3 regions of the Pseudomonas sp. FW305-7 genome follow, and region 2 is predicted to be linked to each of the others. Evidence: predicted binding sites of a transcription regulator. Region 2 holds the regulator's gene; each other region holds the start of a gene.
What was found. Region 2 encodes FliA, which starts transcription of late flagellar genes. Its sites were predicted from a motif close to CTAAAGTTTNNNNNNNNNNNGCCGNTAA; they were not measured.

Region 1 (6,405 bases), on a different contig from region 2:
TTTGCGCTTTGTCTGGTGCCGGTGACGCTGACCCGGCGGATTCACCCGGCACCGTTGCATCCGGCGCCAATGGAGCCGCGCTTCTTTATCAAGCGCGTGCCGCAATCGTTGAGCACGGTGCTCGGTGCGGGGCTGATCATTGGCTCGTTTTATGGTCTGGCACCGTTGTATGCCTCGCAGCAAGGCTTGTCGACCGAGCAGGTCGGTCTGTTCATGGGTAGCTGTATTTTTGCCGGACTGCTGGTGCAGTGGCCTCTGGGCTGGTTGTCTGACCGTTACGACCGCGCGCTGCTGATCCGCTGCTTTGCCGGGTTCCTCGCAGTGGCGGCGTTGCCATTGGCGATCCTGCCGCAGGTGCCGCTGGAAGTGCTGTTTGTGGTCGGCTTTCTCTGTTCGCTGGTGCAGTTCTGTTTGTATCCGCTGGCGGTGGCATTTTCCAACGACCACGTCGAAGGGGATCGCCGAGTGTCGCTGACGGCGATGCTGCTGGTGACGTACGGAGTCGGTGCCAGTATCGGTCCGCTACTGGCGGGTGTGCTGATGAAGTTTCTCGGCAGCCAGAGCCTGTACGCGTTCTTCAGCTTCTTCGCGCTGGTGCTGGTGTGGCGGATCCGTCCGAAAGCCGTGACCAACCTGCATCAGGTCGACGATGCACCGCTGCATCACGTCGCGATGCCGGACAGCATGTCGAGTTCGCCGCTGGTGGCTGCGCTGGATCCGCGTGTTGATGAGCAGGTGGTGCAGGAGCAGATGCAGAATACGGTGACGCCGGAACCTGAGCCCGAGCCAGAACCTGAGAAAGAACCTGAGTCTGAGGTGGTAGCAGGCCCGGATGACGATAGCGAAAAACCCGCGCCGGATATCAGTGGTGCCAGGCCTTAACGAGCGCCGACGGAATTCCCCCGTGATGAGGGGATTTATCCCCGATGGGACACGAAGTGGCCCCGGCCCGGGCTACCGGATTTCACTGATACAGCGCATTGAATGGTTTGAGGGCGCTTCGCACCCTATCGGGGATAAATCCCCTCGCCACAAGTAATCATTCGGAATCGGGTATTTTGTTGGAAATAAAAAAGGGCAGTCCCGCCAAGGACTGCCCTTTCTATTTATGCCGATGCGTTCGATTCAGAGATCGTCTTTATCGAAGCGCCGGGCTTCACGCTGCAACTGATAAACGAAACGCTCAACGTTGCGTGCAGCCTGGCCGCTGATGTTGTGGAAGCGCAGGCCGGCGAAAGTGATGTTGAGTTTTTCTTCGAAGTGCAGATACCGCAGTTCAACCGAAGCCGGCTGGTTGCCGAACAGCGGCGGGGCGATCATGCGGTCGTAGACCTGGCCAAGTTGCAGGCGGTCAGTGATGTCGCCTTCGAAACGCAACTTGCAGCCAGTGGCGGAAATATCCAGCAACTTGCCGTTGATCGGCGCCTTGAGCTTCTCGCCGCCCAGTTCGACGCTGACCAGATCGGTCAGTTTCAGTGCGGCGCGGAAAGCGTTACGGCGCTGGTGGTAAACCACCTCGGTCGGTAGCTCGCCGGTATAGAAGCGGTCACCGTCAGACTCTTCGATGTTCAGCGTGCCGGTGCATTCCCAGGCAATGCGTACGCCTTCATGGAAACCTTCAACCCTGAACGGTTCGCCGGCGAGCAGGAAGCGTTCGCCATCGCGCGGGATCATTTCGTCGAGGGCAATCGAGGCGCTGTCGCGGTCGACTTTGATCAGGTAGCTCTGGAAGCGCTGGCTGCGTTCGTGGAACGTTATGATCAGCGGGTCGTGGCTATCTTGCAGTTGGCGCAGGTTGCTGGAGATTTCCAGTGGCGTGGTGAGCACCTTTGGTGGCTGCGGAGCATCATCCGCGCTTAGGGCGTTTGGCACGTTTTCTCAATCTCCAGACAAAATTTGACGATGGCTAGCCAGCATTTTGCCAGCATGTTTCACGGGTTGATAGTGCGGGCCCGTCGAATGGCTCACGCCTGGCTGAGCGTACGTGGCTTGGCAGGTTTGGCGAAAGTGCCGCTGGCGTCATACAGCGCTGGCGGTTCGCCGCCGGTGAGGATTTTCAGCTGATTGGCCGTGGTGGCCTGCTGGATCTGGATCGATTGGCCATTCTTGACGTTGGCGGCCTGGCACTGAGCGATAAGATCGGTCAATGCGTCACCTTGCGTCAGCAACTGCGCGCCGATGCTCGACTGGCTGGCCAGTTGCTCGAGACCTTGGCGATCCGTCGACAGGCCAAGGCTGGCGAGAATTTCGCTGCGTTTGCGGCCATGCTGTTCAAGCAGAATGATCAACGCCTGTTTGCGCGCCAGAATTTCTTCCAGCAGTGGCATGTCACGACCGTGCAAGGCGAGGGACTCGGTTTGCAGTAACTCCAGCAAATCTTGAGCTGGAGCAAAGTCGTCGTTGATCAGTTGCAGTAAGTTAGTGTCGTGCATGGCTGGCCTTGGGTTTTAAGCGTCCAAAAGCCTGGCGCCGGCGAAAGCCTAGCGCTGGGCTTCGAAGTTGAGCAGTTTGCTGGCTACACGGTTGCTGTCGACTTTATAGCTGCCATCGGCAATCGCGGCTTTCAACTCAGCCACACGGGCTTTGTCGACAGCAGGCTGATCGCGCAGCTTGTCAGTGACCTTCTGCAACTGTTGAGCCTCATTACTGAGGTGTACCGATTCCCCGCTTTTTACGGTGCTGGCCGTTTCGGCCGGGGTATTCAGCGGCGCCGAAGTGCCGGTTTCGGCGGTTTCCTTGGCGTTGCTGGTACGTGTACTGCCCGTAAGGGACGAGGAGCTGTTCAAACGGCTGAAATCGATGACCATGATAAAAAACCTCTGGGAATTTGGACGCTTGCCATGTTTTCGGCCATCCCCTGGAAAACTTTAGGCTCATTTGCCAATGAGTCTGCATGCGCCGTCGCGTGTCCTGCTGCGGCACAGTTTAGGGAAGCGACGGGGTCCGCGCCAGTTTTCTCATGAGTGTTTTACATGGCGACTTCCACCTGGCCCGGCGCGGTGACTTGCGCCTTGATGACGCGTTGGGAGTTGAGGTTTTTCACCCGGATCTGTTCTTTCAAACCGCCATTGGCCAGTGCTTCGCCGGGCATGCGCACGGCAAGCGTGCCGCTGCGGGCGGTGATGACCACTTGATCGCCCTTGCGCACGACTTCTGCCTGTTCGAGGTGGACCAGTGTAATGACCTGATCGGCGACCGTTGGTCGGGTTAATTTTTGCCCGATCGCTTCGTCTACCGAGGTCAGAAAACCTTGATTGATCACGCTGATGTCGCGTTCACGCAAGGTCACATCCTGCGGCTCGATAATCCCGGCGCGTTTGAGTGGTCGGGTGGTGGTCACAATCTCGCGAAACAGGCGGACTTGAGCGGGCACGAACACGGTCCAGGGCGAGCTGCCTTCACAGCGAACCTTGACGGTTACCCGGCCCAGCGGACGTGCCGGACTCTCCAGCGACGCTGTCAATTCCTTGTCGCACATAGGCATGCGCATACGGGGGTCGAGCTGGTTGACTTCGATTTCGTAGCGGCCTTCCGTTTGACTGGTAGCCAGATAGTCTTCTACGGTGAACTCAAGAAAGCCCTGAGTGACGCCGATAAGCATGTCAGGCAAGGTAACCGCATCAGCAATGGCAGGGCTGCCAGCGAAAAAGAAGCAAACGGCGGACACCGCGCAAAGCCCTCTGCGAAGGGGAGATGTCAGGCGTCGAAAAAATGTCGTTTGAGCGTTCATACGAGTTAAAAAGCAAGCGCCGTGCCGTTTAGCAATGAATGTGCGTCGCAACAACACTTGGCGTTGGTGTAGGAGTCTGGGCATGGCTGGTGTAATGGATTCGGTGAACCAGCGCACGCAACTGGTAGGGCAGAATCGCCTGGAGCTGTTGTTGTTCCGTCTCGACGGTCAGCAGCTCTACGGCATCAACGTGTTCAAGGTACGGGAAGTGCTGCAATGCCCGTCACTGACGTTGATGCCCAAGTCCAGTCCTGTCGTGTGCGGGGTGGCGAATATCCGGGGGGCGACCATTCCGATCCTTGATCTGGCAATGGCCACCGGCTCGGGTGCGTTGAAAGACAAGAAAAACCCGTTCGTGATCATCACGGAGTACAACACCAAGACCCAGGGTTTCCTGGTCCGCTCGGTGGAGCGCATCGTCAACATGAACTGGGAAGAGATTCATCCACCACCCAAGGGTACCGGTCGCGATCATTACCTGACCGCTGTGACTCGGGTGGACAATCAGTTAGTCGAAATCATCGACGTCGAGAAAGTGCTGGCGGAAGTCGCACCGACGCCGGAAGCGATTTCGGTCGGCGTGGTCGATGTCGAGACCCAGACCAAGGCGTTGTCGCTGCGGGTGCTGACGGTCGATGACTCGTCGGTGGCGCGCAAGCAGGTCACGCGTTGCCTGCAGACGATCGGCGTCGAAGTGGTGGCGTTGAACGACGGCAAGCAGGCGCTGGATTACCTGCGCAAGCTGGTCGACGAGGGCAAGAAGCCGGAAGAAGAGTTCCTGATGATGATCTCCGACATCGAGATGCCGGAGATGGACGGGTACACCCTGACGGCGGAGATCCGCGGCGACGCGCGCATGCAAAAGCTTCATATCATCCTGCATACTTCGTTGTCCGGGGTATTCAATCAGGCGATGGTCAAGAAAGTCGGTGCTGATGACTTCCTGGCCAAATTCCGTCCTGATGACCTGGCATCCCGGGTAGTCGACCGGATCAAAGCAGCAGATATCAGCTAGGGGCCTTTTGCCCCTGGCGGTCAACACGATTTAAGAGGCGGCATCATTGTCTACGGGTAATTTGGATTTCGAACAGTTCCGGGTATTCCTGGAAAAAGCCTGTGGCATTTTGCTCGGTGAAAACAAGCAGTACCTGGTCTCGAGCCGTCTCAACAAACTGATGGAGCAGCAAGGCATCAAATCCCTGGGTGAGCTGGTACAGCGCATCCAGACCCAGCCGCGCAGCGGTTTGCGCGAGCAGGTGGTCGATGCCATGACGACCAACGAAACCCTGTGGTTTCGTGACACCTATCCGTTTGAAGTCTTGAAGAACAAGGTGCTGCCCGAGGCGATCAAGGCCAGTCCCAACCAGCGTCTGCGGATCTGGTCGGCGGCGTGCTCGTCGGGTCAGGAACCGTATTCGCTGTCGATGTCGATCGACGAGTTCGAGCGCAGCAACCTCGGTCAGTTGAAGATGGGCGTGCAGATTGTTGCGACTGACCTGTCCGGCCTGATGCTGACCAACTGCAAGACTGGCGAGTACGACAGCCTGGCGATCGGTCGCGGTTTGTCGCCGGAACGCCTGCAGCGTTACTTCGACCCGAAAGGGCCGGGGCGCTGGGTGATCAAGGCGCCGATCAAGAATCGGGTGGAATTCCGCTCGTTCAACCTGCTCGACAGCTACGCAAGCCTGGGCAAGTTCGACATCGTGTTCTGCCGCAACGTGCTGATCTACTTCTCCGCCGAGGTGAAGAAAGACATCCTGTTGCGCATTCACAGTACGTTGAAACCGGGCGGTTATCTGTTCCTTGGCGCTTCCGAAGCGCTGAACGGTTTGCCGGATCATTACCAGATGGTCCAGTGCAGCCCGGGGATCATTTACCAGGCGAAGTGATTGCATCGGCAACACAAAAAACGGGAGGCCCTAAAGGCTTCCCTTTTTTATGCCTGGCGTTCAAGCCGGAATCACCGCAAAACCCTGTGGGAGCGGGCTTGCCCGCGATAGCGTCGTGTCAGTCGATTTAAATTAACCAGACATACCGCCATCGCGGGCAAGCCCGCTCCCACAGGGTTCAGTGTTGGCTGATAGAACGTAGGCAAGCGGCAGAAAAGCGGCATGCGGCGGAAACCGGTTGCCGCTTTTCTGGCATTGCCGCTTTGCCGGCACGGCGCAAACCCCCGGTTTTCGGGCGTTTCTCGCATTGGCACGGCGCTTGCTAAAGCTCAGTTACGAAAAACCGGTCACCCGAAGGTTCCCGACATGAGCATCAGCTTCGATAAAGCGCTCGGCATTCACGAAAAGGCTCTTGGCTTCCGCGCCCAGCGTGCCGAAGTCCTGGCGAACAACATCGCCAACGCCGATACCCCGAACTACAAGGCTCGGGATCTGGACTTCTCCAAAGTGCTTGAAGCACAGACCCAGAAGAACGCCAACGGCACCATCGCCCTGAACATGACCAACAGCCGTCACATCGAGGCTGAAGGTCTGGGCAATGGCGACGAATCGCTGCTGTATCGCACGCCGATGCAACCGTCGATCGACCAGAACACCGTGGACGCTCAACTGGAACAGTCGAACTACGCGGAAAACGCCGTTGGCTTCCAGGCCAGCTTCACCCTGCTCAACAGCAAATTCAAAGGGCTGGTGTCAGCCCTGCGCGGAGAGTAATCCATGTCCCTG
Region 2 (6,405 bases):
GCTTTCGCTTCAGGCTTGGCGGCAGGCTTCGGCGCAGCAGCAGCGGCCGGTGCTTTCGCAGGCGGCGTGGCGACTGTCGAAGCGGAGCCGGCAGCAGCGGCGCCGACTTCAGTGAACTTGCCTTTACCGTGCAATTCGTCGAGCAGCGATTCGAATTCGTGATCGCTGATCAGATCGCTACCGGCAGCGGCGGCCGCCGGTGCGGCAGGCACAGGTGCCGAGGCAATCGCCGACTCCAGCGCTTCGACGGCGAAGTTGCCTTTGCCGTGCAACTGATCGAGCAGTGCTTCGAATTCGTCGTCGGTGATGTCCGAGCTGTCGCCTGCTGCCGGCGCTGCAGGTTTGGCTGCCGCCGGCGCGACTGCGTCAGCTGCAAATTGACCTTTACCGTGCAACTGATCGAGCAGTGATTCGAACTCGGCGTCAGTGATTTCATCGCTGGCTGCCTCTTCGGCAGTTTGCGCAGGCGCAGCCGCCACCGGGGCTTCGGCTTCGGCCTTGACGGCGTTCAGCGAGTCCAGCAGCTGTTCAAATTCGTTATCGGTGATGTCGCCCGAATCGCCTTCGACGACCAGTTCTTCGATCATCTCGGCCACTGGCGAAGCCGGGGCTTGATCCGCCGATTGCGGCTCGGCCAGACGCGCCAGTGCAGCCAGCAGTTCCGGAGTCGCAGCAGTGATCGGTGCACGCTCGCGGACTTCGCTGAACATGCTGTTCACCGCGTCCAGTGCTTCGAGGACAACGTCCATCAGTTCTGCATCAACGCGACGCTCACCCTTACGCAGGATGTCGAACACGTTTTCGGCGATGTGACAGCACTCCACCAGCTCGTTGAGCTGAAGGAAGCCGGCGCCCCCTTTTACAGTGTGGAAACCGCGAAAAATTGCGTTGAGCAAATCTGCGTCATCCGGACGGCTTTCCAGCTCGACCAGTTGCTCGGACAGTTGCTCAAGAATCTCGCCGGCCTCAACCAGGAAATCCTGAAGGATCTCTTCATCGGCGCCGAAGCTCATTAATGGGGTGCTCCTACAGGTCTAAAAACCCAAAAAACCTAAAATTCCAAAACTCTAGAATCCGAGGCTGGATAACAAATCGTCCACATCGTCCTGACCGGACACAACGTCTTCTCGTTTATCGGCATGAATCTGCGGACCTTCACCCTGCGAGAGATGTTTTTGTGGATCTTTTTCTGCAAGCATCGCTGCACGGTCATGTTCGATGCCCGCAAAGCGGTCGACCTGACTGGCCATGAGCACGAGTTTGAGCAAATTGCTTTCGACTTCGGTGACCAGTTGGGTCACACGCTTGATCACTTGACCGGTAAGGTCCTGGTAATCCTGAGCCAGCAGGATGTCGTTCAGATTGCTCGACACCGCACGGTTGTCCGTGCTGCTGCGTGACAGAAAACCGTCGACCCGGCGCGCCAGTTCGCGGAACTCTTCAGCCCCGACTTCACGACGCATGAAACGCCCCCAGTCGGTACTCAAGGCCTGGGCTTCTTCAGCCAGGCCATTGACCACCGGCGTGGCGCTTTCCACCAGATCCATGGTGCGGTTGGCCGCGGCTTCTGTCAGCTTGACCACATAGCCCAGGCGTTCGGTGGCGTCGGTGATTTGCGACACTTCCTCGGCCTGCGGCATGTGCGGATCGATCTGGAAGTTGACGATCGCACTGTGCAGTTCACGTGTGAGCTTGCCGACTTCCTGATACAGGCCACGGTCACGGGTCTGATTGAGCTCATGGATCAGTTGCACAGCGTCGCCGAACCTGCCTTTTTCAAGGCTCTCGACCAGTTCGACCGCGTGTTTTTTCAGGGTCGACTCGAAATCGCCCTGTGAAGATTCGTTATGCTCCATAGCTCCCCCGCGCGTCATCAGCCGATGCGTTCGAAAATCTTCTCGATTTTGTCTTTCAACGCCTGAGCCGTGAAAGGTTTGACCACGTAGCCGTTCACACCGGCCTGAGCGGCCTCGATGATTTGCTCGCGCTTGGCTTCAGCGGTCACCATCAGCACGGGCAGATGCTTGAGTTTTTCATCGGCACGCACGTGGCGCAGCAGGTCGATACCGGTCATGCCCGGCATGTTCCAGTCTGTTACCAGAAAGTCGATGCTGCCGCTGTTGAGCACCGGAATGGCGGTAGTGCCATCGTCGGCCTCGACGGTGTTGGTGAACCCAAGATCGCGCAGCAGGTTCTTGATGATCCGCCGCATCGTTGAGAAGTCATCAACGATGAGGATTTTCATGTCTTTGTTCAATTCGACCTCCAAGCAGTCTTAAACGCGCCCAGCACCTGGGCGCGCCACTTCAATCAATCGGCGCAGCACTCGAAGACTGTCTGGAGCACAACAGAGCAAGACCGGTGCCGTTCATCACCGCACCAGCCTCGTTCGCAGTGTCCCCACACTGCCTTCAGCGCGCTCGCCACTCCCCCAAACGCCCCCGCAAACGGGCCGCGCACTGGCTGTGTAACTGGCTGACCCGCGATTCACTGACGCCAAGGACTTCACCGATCTCCTTGAGGTTCAGCTCTTCGTCGTAGTACAGCGCCAACACCAGTCGCTCACGCTCCGGCAAATTGGCAATCGCGTCCGCCAGCGCCGCCTGGAAGCGTTCATCTTCCAGATCGCGTGACGGCTCAAGATGAGCACTGGCGCCATCCTCGTGCAGCCCTTCGTGTTCGCCGTCCTGCAAGAGGTCGTCGAAACTGAACAAGCGACTGCCCAGGGTGTCATTCAAAATCCCGTAGTAATCGTCGAGACTCAATTGGAGTTCGGCCGCAACCTCGTGATCTTTAGCATCACGGCCGGTTTTAGCTTCAATTGCCCGAATTGCGTCGCTGACCATACGGGTGTTGCGGTGAACCGAGCGTGGCGCCCAGTCCCCTTTGCGCACTTCGTCGAGCATCGCGCCGCGGATTCGAATGCCCGCGTACGTTTCGAAACTGGCGCCTTTACTGGCGTCGTATTTGGTCGAGACTTCGAGCAGGCCGATCATCCCGGCCTGAATCAGATCCTCGACCTGCACACTCGCCGGCAATCGCGCCAGCAGGTGGTAGGCGATGCGTTTGACCAGTGGCGCGTAACGCTCGATCAACTCGTACTGCGCGTCACGTGCCGACTTCTTGTAGTAGTTCATACCGCTGGCGGTCATAACACAGGCCCTGCCGTTTGCTGCACGAGGCGCTCGACGAAAAACTCAAGGTGGCCGCGCGGGTTGGCAGGCAGTGGCCAGGTATCGACCTTCTGCGCGATCGCCTTGAACGCCAGCGCGCACTTGGAACGCGGGAAAGCTTCATAGACCGCTCGCTGCTTCTGCACTGCCTTGCGCACGCTTTCGTCGTAGGGCACGGCGCCGACGTATTGTAGGGCCACATCAAGGAAGCGATCCGTGACCTTGGTCAACTTGGCGAACAGGTTGCGGCCTTCTTGCGGGCTCTGCGCCATGTTGGCGAGGACGCGGAAGCGGTTCATGCCGTAATCGCGGTTGAGCAGTTTGATCAGTGCGTAGGCATCAGTGATCGAGGTCGGCTCGTCGCAAACCACCAGCAACACTTCCTGGGCTGCGCGAACAAAACTGACTACCGAGTCACCAATACCCGCAGCGGTGTCGATCACCAGTACATCGAGATTGTCGCCGATGTCACTGAAGGCCTGAATCAGACCGGCATGTTGCGCCGGGCTCAGGTGAACCATGCTTTGGGTGCCGGACGCGGCCGGCACGATGCGGATCCCGCCGGGACCCTGCAACAGCACGTCGCGCAATTCGCAGCGGCCTTCGATCACGTCGGCCAGGGTACGTTTGGGCGTCAGGCCCAGCAGAACGTCGACGTTCGCCAGCCCCAGATCGGCGTCCAGCAGCATGACCCGACGGCCAAGCTCTGCCAGCGCCAGAGACAAGTTCACTGACACGTTAGTCTTGCCGACGCCACCTTTGCCGCCGGTCACCGCGATCACCTGTACGGGATGCATGCTGCCCATGTTATTTCTTTACCTTGTCTTGCATAGACGGAGGCCACATTACTGGCTGCGCGTTCACAACCGGAACAATGCATGGCAGACCATCGATGTAGGTACAAAAACTGTTCATGATTACCTCAGCCAACCTGCTTGGTCGGGCTGTGATAGATATCAGCGAACATGTCGGCCATGGCTTCTTCGCTGGGTTCTTCCTGCATTTGCACGCTGACGGCGCGGCTGACCAGTTGATGACGGCGCGGCAGATGCAGATCATCCGGAATCCGTGGGCCATCGGTCAGGTACGCGACCGGCAATTCATGACTGATCGCCAGGCTCAACACTTCGCCAAGGCTGGCCGTTTCATCCAGTTTAGTCAGGATGCAGCCGGCGAGCCCGCAACGCTTGTAACTGTGATAAGCGGCGGTTAGAACCTGTTTCTGGCTGGTGGTTGCCAGCACGAGATAATTTTTTGCACGGATGCCACGCCCGGCCAGGCTTTCGAGCTGCATGCGCAGGGCTGGGTCGCTGGCTTGCAGGCCGGCGGTATCGATCAGCACCACGCGTTTGCGCAGCAGTGGATCCAGCGCCTGCACCAGCGACTGGCCCGGATCGACGTGGGTCACCGGCACATTGAGGATGCGACCGAGGGTCTTCAGTTGTTCCTGAGCGCCGATACGGAAACTGTCCATGCTCACCAGCGCCACATTCTGCGCGCCGTACTTGAGCACATAACGGGCCGCCAGTTTGGCCAGCGTGGTGGTCTTGCCCATGCCGGCGGGGCCGACCATGGCAATCACACCGCCCTCTTCCAGCGGCTCGACTTCCGGTACGGCAATCATCCGCGCCAGGTGCGCGAGCAACATGCGCCAGGCCTGACGAGGTTCTTCGATATCGGTGATCATCGCCAACAGGTCGCGCGACAGCGGGCCGGACAGGCCGATCCGCTGCAGACGGCGATACAGGTTGGCTTGCGCCGGACGGCTGCCTTGCAGCTGATTCCAGGCGAGCGTGCCGAGCTGGACTTCCATCAGCTCGCGCAGGCTGTTCAATTCAAAACGCATCGAATCCAGCGCACGCGGATCCACGCCGCCGGAGGACTGCGCAGGCGCCGGGGCCGGACGCGCCGGGGCGGCGTAAGTCGGCTCGCTCAGCGGCTCAGCGGCAGTCAGCGGCAGGCCAGCGGTCAACGGCAGCCCGGCGAAAATCTGGCGATTGCTATTGCCGTCGGCTTCGCCACGCAGGCTCAGTTCGGCCTGGGCGGTAACGATGCGCGACTGGGTCTTGCGCAGCTCGTCTTCTAGTTCCATGTTCGGAACCCGTGGCGCCAGCGCCGACAATTTGTAATCCAGTGCCGCCGTCAACTCGACACCGCCGGCAATGCGGCGATTGCCAATGATGGCGGCATCAGCGCCCAGCTCATCACGAACCAGCTTCATGGCCTGACGCATATCGGCGGCAAAGAAACGCTTAACTTGCATAAACCACTACCTCAGCCGTTGGGCCCTACTGTCGCAACGATGGTCACTTGCTTGTTGTCCGGTATTTCCTGGTAGGCCAGCACGTGTAGCCCTGGGACCGCGAGGCGGCCGAAACGCGAAAGCATCGCGCGGATCGGGCCTGCTACCAACAGGATCACCGGCTGACCTTGCATTTCCTGACGCTGCGCCGCTTCGATGAGCGACCGTTGCAGCTTCTCGGCCATGCTTGGCTCCAGCAGAACGCCCTCTTCCGAGCCTTGTCCTGCCTTCTGCAGACTATTGAGCAATATTTGTTCCAACCTTGGCTCCAAGGTGATCACAGGTAGCTCGGAGTCAGTGCCTACAATGCTTTGGACGATGGCGCGAGATACGCCGACCCGCACGGCAGCCACCAGCGCGGCGGTATCTTGACTCTTCGCGGCGTTGTTGGCGATGGCTTCGGCGATGCTGCGGATATCGCGTACCGGCACGTGTTCGGCCAGCATCGCTTGCAGCACTTTGAGCAACTGCGACAACGTGACCACGCCCGGCACCAGCTCTTCGGCCAGTTTCGGCGAGCTTTTGGCCAGCAATTGCATGAGTTGCTGGACTTCTTCGTGGCCAATCAGCTCGCTGGAGTGCTTGTACAAAATCTGGTTCAAGTGGGTCGCGACCACGGTACTGGCATCCACCACCGTGTAACCGAGGGATTGTGCCTGGGCACGCTGGCTGATTTCGATCCACACCGCCTCCAGGCCGAAAGCCGGATCTTTGGCGTTGATACCGTTGAGCGTGCCGTAGACCTGGCCCGGGTTGATCGCCAGTTCACGATCCGGGTAGATCTCCGCTTCGGCGAGAATCACGCCCATCAGGGTCAGGCGATAGGCGCTCGGCGCCAGATCGAGGTTGTCGCGGATGTGCACGGTCGGCATCAGGAAGCCCAGATCCTGCGAGAGCTTCTTGCGCACGCCCTTGATCCGTGCCAGCAGT
Region 3 (6,405 bases), on a different contig from region 2:
CTCCAGGTGCTGGCAGACGAAATACACCTCGGGGCGCAACAGCTCCAGCAGTTGCAGGCGATTGTCGCTGGGGGTCAGCAATTGATTGAGCTCGCCCAGTCCTTGATACAACTGGCGGGCGGTTTCGCCGATATTGGCCTTGGGCAGGCCGGCGATCCAGCGCTTGAGGTCGCGCGGTGTGGCGTCGCAAAACGACAGGCGCGATTGCGTCGGAGTGGGGGCGCTTAGCAGCGGAGGGGAGATGGTCTGGCTCATGCCAAAAACCATAGCAGCAAATGCTGCAACCTGTGGGAGCCGAAGCGGCTCCCACAGCAAGGCATCAGGCTTTTGGCAGTGCCAAGCCTTGGCCCATTTGTACTGGCGAACCGGCCGCCAGCTCTTCGGCCCACTTCACTTGATCCGGGCCGAACAGCACGATCGCGGTCGAGCCCAGCTTGAAGCGGCCCAACTCAGCACCTTTTTCCAGATGGATCGGCGCACGGGCGGCTTCGTCGTAGCGGAAGGTTTTCAGTTCACGCTTGGGCGGCGTGACCAGACCGGCCCACACGGTTTCGATCGAAGCAACGATCATCGCGCCCACCAGCACAACAGCCATCGGCCCGCGCTCGGTGTCGAAGATGCACGCTACGCGCTCATTGCGGGCGAACAGTTCCGGCACGTTTTCGGCGGTGGTCTGGTTGACCGAGAAGATCCGGCCCGGGATGTAGACCATTTCGCGCAGGGTGCCGGCCAGCGGCATGTGCACGCGGTGGTAGTCCTTCGGCGACAGGTAAATAGTCGCGAAGTCGCCACCCATGAACGGCGCCGCATTGGCCGCGTCACCGCCGAGCAGTTCCAGCACGCTGAAGCTGTGGCCCTTGGCCTGGAACACACGACCGTGTTCGATCGGGCCGAGTTGGCTGACCGCACCGTCGGCCGGGCTGAGGATCGCGCCCGGCGTCTGGTCCAGTGGGCGCGCGCCGTCTTTCAGGGCACGGGTGAAGAAGGCGTTGAAGTGCTCGTAAGCGGTCAGGTCTTCAACCAGCGCTTGCGACATGTCCACCTGATAACGCTTGGCGAACCATTGGGTGAAGGCATTCTTGAACCAGCGCACGCGGCACTCGGCGACGCAGCCGGCCAGGCGCGACAGCAGGTGATGAGGCAGCAGGTACTGACTGAGGATAAACAGACGCTCTTTCATTAGTTGTCCTTAAAAACCTTAAATCTCGACAGGCGTGTCAGGGTGGTTGCCCCATTCGCCCCAGGAACCGGCGTAGCCCTTGATCCGCGGATAACCGAGGGACTTGGCCACCAGATAAGTGAAGCCCGACCGGTGATGGGTCTGGCAGTGGGTAATGATTTCTTTGTCCTTGGTGATCCCGAGGTCTTCGAGGATCTGCGGCATGTCCGTGCGAATGCGCAGGTGACGTGCCTTGTCCATGCCCGCCGTCCACTCGAAGTTGACCGCGCCGGGAATGTGCCCGGCCTTGGCTGCGAGCACTTTCTCACCGGAGTATTCCAGCGGCCCGCGTGCATCCCAGATCGCCAGATCGGCGGCGCCGAGACGGCTTTGCAGGTATTCGCGGGTGGCGGTCGGCTCTTCGTGCAGCGTCAACGGCACCGGGCCGCCGACAGTCGACGGGACCTGGATCGACATCGGCGAACCTTCCGCCAGCCACGCCGGCAGACCGCCATCGACATAGTGGTACTTGTCGTGACCGATCACGTCGAGCAGCCAGATGAAGCGCCCGGCCCAGCCGCCGCCTTCGTCGTCATAGACCACGTAGACCGCGTCTTTGCGATGGCCCAGTTCACCGAACAACGCTTCCAGATCGGCTTTCGCCGGCAGCAGCCCCGGCGCCGGCGGCTGGCCGAGCTGGGTGCGTTTCGGGTCGACAAACCGTGCACCGGGCAGGTGACCTTCGGCATAGCGGGCGGGGCTGGTCAAGTCCACCAGAATCAGTTCGCTGGACTCGAGCCGAGGGAGCAGGTCGCTCGGTTCGATAACGAGCGGCAAGCCAGAGAAGTCAGACATGTGAGGTCTCCAGGGCACAAAGGGGAGGATTGTAGCGCAGCCTCATCGGCCACGGCTGCTAAAGCTGTGCAGGGCCTTTTCGATGCACTGCGCGGTTTTGCCGAAGGCTTGCACGCTGATGTCGGCGAATGGCCCGCCGCCCTGATCGGCAACGACGATCATGATCACCCGGCCATTATTGAGCAATGAGCGCAGGAACAGGTGCTCGCCACGGAACAGCGTGCGCAGGCCTGCCGGCAATAACGCGGAGAATTGTGCGTTGTTCTCGGGATTGATCCGCACCTGCGCCTGTTGGGTCAGCAGTCGTTGCAGGACTTTGCTTTGGCTGACGACAAAATTCAGCGCCCCGGCTGCCTTCGGCAGACCGAACGTCTGATGCACACGCAGATTCGATTGCGTGCGATCGGCCATCAGGATCATCACCCGGCGCATGCCGCTGGCAACCAAGGCATCGCGGGCGGCGACGGTCAGGCTCATGGCATTGGTAAAGCGGCTCGGCTCGGCGAGCAGTTCGGCGCACTGTTTACGCCACTGGGTCAGATCTTCGGCATTCGGCGCTGGCGCGGGCAACATGCCGGCAGGCAGACGATGGGTGCCCCACGGCCACAACAGCGAAACCGCCGGGTGCCACAAATCGGGCATTGCATGCTGACGCGCACTGTTGGCGGCTTGCTGGTGCAGCTGTTGCTGCACCTCGTCCATCGAAATCTGCAGGTAAAGGCTGGTCAGGTATTGCCAACGCTCGCTGTGCGGACTGTCCCAGGCCTGCTGTGCCGACAGCGCCAGACCATTGGCCAACAGAACGGTGTTGGCCGGCTGATTGAGCCAGCGACGCAAGGTCGGGTCATCGTCGAGGCGATTTTGCTGGCGCAGCGGATGTTCGCTGTCGCGGGCGATGCGCAACACTTTGACCAGTTCGCGCTGTTCGCTGAGCAGCAATTTGTAGCCCTGCTGCACCCAGATCGGCAGATGCCAGACTTGCACCAGCGCTTCAGCGATTTTCAGCAGACGCACACCGAACAATTGCTTCTCGACAGTCCGCGCCGATTCGCCCTTGTGGATAACTCGCAGCTCCCACTCTTCAAGTAGCTGTGGATAGGTCAGCGCCAATGGCCATAGTGGCGAGAGAAACAGCAGACTGCCCCAATGAATGTCCTGCCACAGCCGCGCCAGGCGACTGGCGAAAAAACCGTTGGCTTGCTGCGAAGCGTGCTGGCTGATCATTTGCAGTTGGCGCAGGGCCTTGGGGATCTGCATCTGCGGTTCGGCCGGCAGGCGCGCGAGCAACTCTTCAGTGCGGGCGAGGCCGAGACGATTGATCGCAACTTCAAGATTTTCCGCCGGCGTGCCCATGTTGCCGTGGGTGTGACGATTCGCCTCACGGATGATGCTCAAGGCCAGCGCCGGGCTGTCCTGCATCAGGTCGGCGATGTCGCGTATCGAGCTGCGATTATCACGGATCGCCCGGCAGACTTTGTCGTGAGCCTCTTGCGGCACGGGCAGGCGGACGCTGTCGAGCAGCTTGACCCAGCCGTCGACGGTGGTCGGTTTTGCGTGTGGGACGTTCGTTTCATTAGCCATGTCTGGACGAGATCTTCACTGACTGTAGACGCGCCCGGCATGGGCTAAATTGGCTTTTCGCCTGAACTGGCTATAGTCTGGCGCAGTTTTGCCGATAAGTAGAAGAAGAGATTTTTTAACTTCCGAATATGACCTTGAACCCGACTTAAATAAGTACTTTCTACCTATGGCTAAAATTATCGGCATCATCGTCGTATTCGCGAGCGTGCTCGGCGGATACGTGCTCTCCCACGGCAAGATTGCCGCCCTGATCCAGCCTTTCGAGGTGATGATCATCGGTGGTGCGGCACTGGGTGCATTCCTCCAGGCCAACCCCGGTTACATGACGATGCACGTGCTCAAGAAATCCCTGAGCATGTTCAGTTCGCGCTTCAGCCACACTTTCTATCTGGAAGTGCTCGGCCTGATCTACGAGATCCTCAACAAGAGCCGCCGCGAAGGCATGATGGCCATCGAAGGCGACATCGAAGATGCCGCTGCGAGCCCGATCTTCGCCAAGTACCCGGCGGTACTGAAAGACGAACGCATGACCGCGTTCATCTGCGATTACCTGCGCATCATGTCCTCCGGCAACATGGCTCCGCACGAGCTGGAAGGCCTGTTCGACATGGAGCTGTATAGCCTGAAGGAAGACCTCGAGCACCCATCCCACGCGGTGAACGGCATTGCCGACGCCATGCCGGGTTTCGGTATCGTCGCGGCGGTACTGGGTATCGTGGTGACCATGGCCTCGCTGGGTGAAGGCGATCAGAAGTCCATTGGTCTGCACGTGGGTGCGGCACTCGTGGGTACCTTCTTCGGTATTCTCGCGGCCTACGGTTTCTTCGGTCCGTTGGCGCACTCGTTGGCTCACGATGCCAAGGAAGAACTGAACGTCTACGAGGCCATCAAGGCTTCGCTGGTGGCTTCGGCTTCCGGCATGCCGCCGTCGCTGGCGGTGGAGTTCGGTCGCAAGGTTCTGTACCCGGCGCACCGTCCAAGCTTCGCCGAGCTGGAACAAGCGGTTCGCGGTCGCTAAGTCATGGAAAATAATCAGCCGATTATCATCAAGCGCGTCAAGCGCATAGCCGGCGGGCATCACGGCGGGGCGTGGAAAATCGCCTTCGCCGACTTCGCCACGGCGATGATGGCGTTCTTCCTGGTGTTGTGGCTGCTGTCCACCGCTACGCCTGAGCAGAAGATCGCCATCGCCGGCTATTTCAAAGACCCGGTCGGCTTCTCCGAAAGCGGCACGCCGTACATCATCGATCTGGGCGGTACGCCGACGCTGGCGCCGGAAAACACCCTCAACCCCGAGGTTAAATCCCAGCCGCAACCGGACAAGGTCACGGTCGACACCGAACAGGTTGAAGGCATGGCCGAGCAGGTTGAGAAAGAACGTCTGGAACTGCTCCTGCAAGAACTGCAGAACAAGGTCGACGAGAATCCGCAGCTGCAGAAATTCAAGGACCAGATCCTTTTCGAGATCACGCCGAACGGCTTGCGCATCCAGATCATGGACGCCGAGAACCGGCCGATGTTCGACTCGGGTTCGGCACGCCTGAAACCGTACTTCGAAGACATCCTGCTGGCCATGGCCGACACCATCAAAGCGGTGCCGAACAAGATCAGCATCAGCGGCCACACCGACGCCAAGCCGTACACCGGCACCGGCGATTTCGGTAACTGGGAACTGTCGGCCAACCGCGCCAACGCCGCCCGCCGTGCTTTGGTTGCGGGCAGCTATCCGGATGCGCAAGTGGCGCGGGTGGTCGGTTACGCCTCGTCGGCATTGTTCGACAAGGAAAACCCGTTCAACCCGGTCAACCGACGCATCGACATTGTGGTGCTGACCAAAAAGGCCCAAGCCGCGATCGAAGGTTCGCAAGGTGCCGATCCGGCGAAACCGGCCGATGAGAGTCAGAACGGCGCCGCTCCGGCAACGCCGGTCGACCCGAACGCGCTACCGGCGGATCAGCAACCGGTACCGGCACACGAGTTGCGCGAACGGCTCAACCTGTTCGACGACGCCGCGCCGAAACCGGCCGAACCGGGCAGTGCGGCCCCCGCGCCGAAGCAGTAATCCATAAAAAGCCACGGTGACCGTGGCTTTTTTGTGCCTGCCTGCGTCGCATTGACCAGTCGCAGTTTTCGCAATCACGGAAGATCAGTTATGGAAAGACTCAAAGCCTATTTTCAGCGGCACGGCAACGCTCCCTTCAAATTCGGCGAGGGTCGGGTCAGTGGCTACATCTCGGCCACGCTCGGGCTGCTGAGCCTGCTGGCGGTATTCTGCTTCCTGTTTCCCGAATGGCTGACCACGGCCGAACTGCGCAAGGTCTACGACGAGCAATTCGCCCGTACCACGCTGTTGCTCGGGCTGGTGCTGTCGTTCAGCCTCGGCACCCTGAACATCCTGCTCAACAAGCGTAAACGCCTGGGCATCACCGGACTGGTCGCGTCAGGCCTGGCGGTGTTTCTCGGCGGCACCAATGTGCAGGTCAGCGAGATCGGGCAGACCCCTTACTCGCTCGGTCTGGACTGGTTTGTGCTGGCGCTGCTGATCTCGGCGCTCGTGTTTATTCCGCTGGAAAAGCTTTACTCCAAAGACCCCGAGCAGAACATCCTGCGCCCGCACTGGCGTACCGACCTGACCTACTTTTTCGTCAGCCACATGCTGGTGCAGTTCATCCTGATCTTCATCACTGCCTCGTCGAGCTACATCGCCGGTTGGGCGGTGTCGCCGGGCTTGCAGGCCAGCGTGCAAAGTTTGCCGCTGGTGGTGCAGTTCCTGCTCGCGATACTGGTGGCGGATCTGGGTCAGTACTGGC

Region 1: flgM (flagellar biosynthesis anti-sigma factor FlgM) is a predicted target of FliA. The motif match lies at 2,844-2,871, and genes of this name have one in related genera.
Region 3: motA (flagellar motor stator protein MotA) is a predicted target of FliA. The motif match lies at 3,666-3,693, and genes of this name have one in related genera.

The regions. Positions count from the first base shown of each region.
Region 1 is NZ_JBYSZA010000009.1:2,688-9,092, reverse strand. Features, by position in the region: gene AC3WMT_RS13170 (MFS transporter) at 1-882, shown strand, start outside; gene AC3WMT_RS13165 (flagellar brake protein) at 1,126-1,872, opposite strand; gene AC3WMT_RS13160 (flagella synthesis protein FlgN) at 1,965-2,432, opposite strand; gene flgM (flagellar biosynthesis anti-sigma factor FlgM) at 2,481-2,807, opposite strand; gene flgA (flagellar basal body P-ring formation chaperone FlgA) at 2,969-3,730, opposite strand; gene AC3WMT_RS13145 (chemotaxis protein CheV) at 3,813-4,745, shown strand; gene cheR (protein-glutamate O-methyltransferase CheR) at 4,792-5,619, shown strand; gene flgB (flagellar basal body rod protein FlgB) at 5,986-6,393, shown strand; gene flgC (flagellar basal body rod protein FlgC) at 6,397-6,405, shown strand, end outside.
Region 2 is NZ_JBYSZA010000040.1:34,104-40,508, forward strand. Features, by position in the region: gene AC3WMT_RS28730 (chemotaxis protein CheA) at 1-1,013, opposite strand, end outside; gene AC3WMT_RS28735 (protein phosphatase CheZ) at 1,068-1,856, opposite strand; gene AC3WMT_RS28740 (chemotaxis response regulator CheY) at 1,874-2,245, opposite strand; gene fliA (RNA polymerase sigma factor FliA) at 2,412-3,152, opposite strand; gene fleN (flagellar synthesis regulator FleN) at 3,149-3,979, opposite strand; gene flhF (flagellar biosynthesis GTPase FlhF) at 4,096-5,436, opposite strand; gene flhA (flagellar biosynthesis protein FlhA) at 5,448-6,405, opposite strand, start outside.
Region 3 is NZ_JBYSZA010000007.1:90,170-96,574, reverse strand. Features, by position in the region: gene AC3WMT_RS11575 (cyclic-di-GMP receptor FimW-related protein) at 1-255, opposite strand, end outside; gene asd (archaetidylserine decarboxylase) at 320-1,180, opposite strand; gene rhdA (thiosulfate sulfurtransferase) at 1,199-2,014, opposite strand; gene AC3WMT_RS11560 (HDOD domain-containing protein) at 2,057-3,595, opposite strand; gene motA (flagellar motor stator protein MotA) at 3,762-4,613, shown strand; gene motB (flagellar motor protein MotB) at 4,617-5,657, shown strand; gene AC3WMT_RS11545 (sterol desaturase family protein) at 5,748-6,405, shown strand, end outside.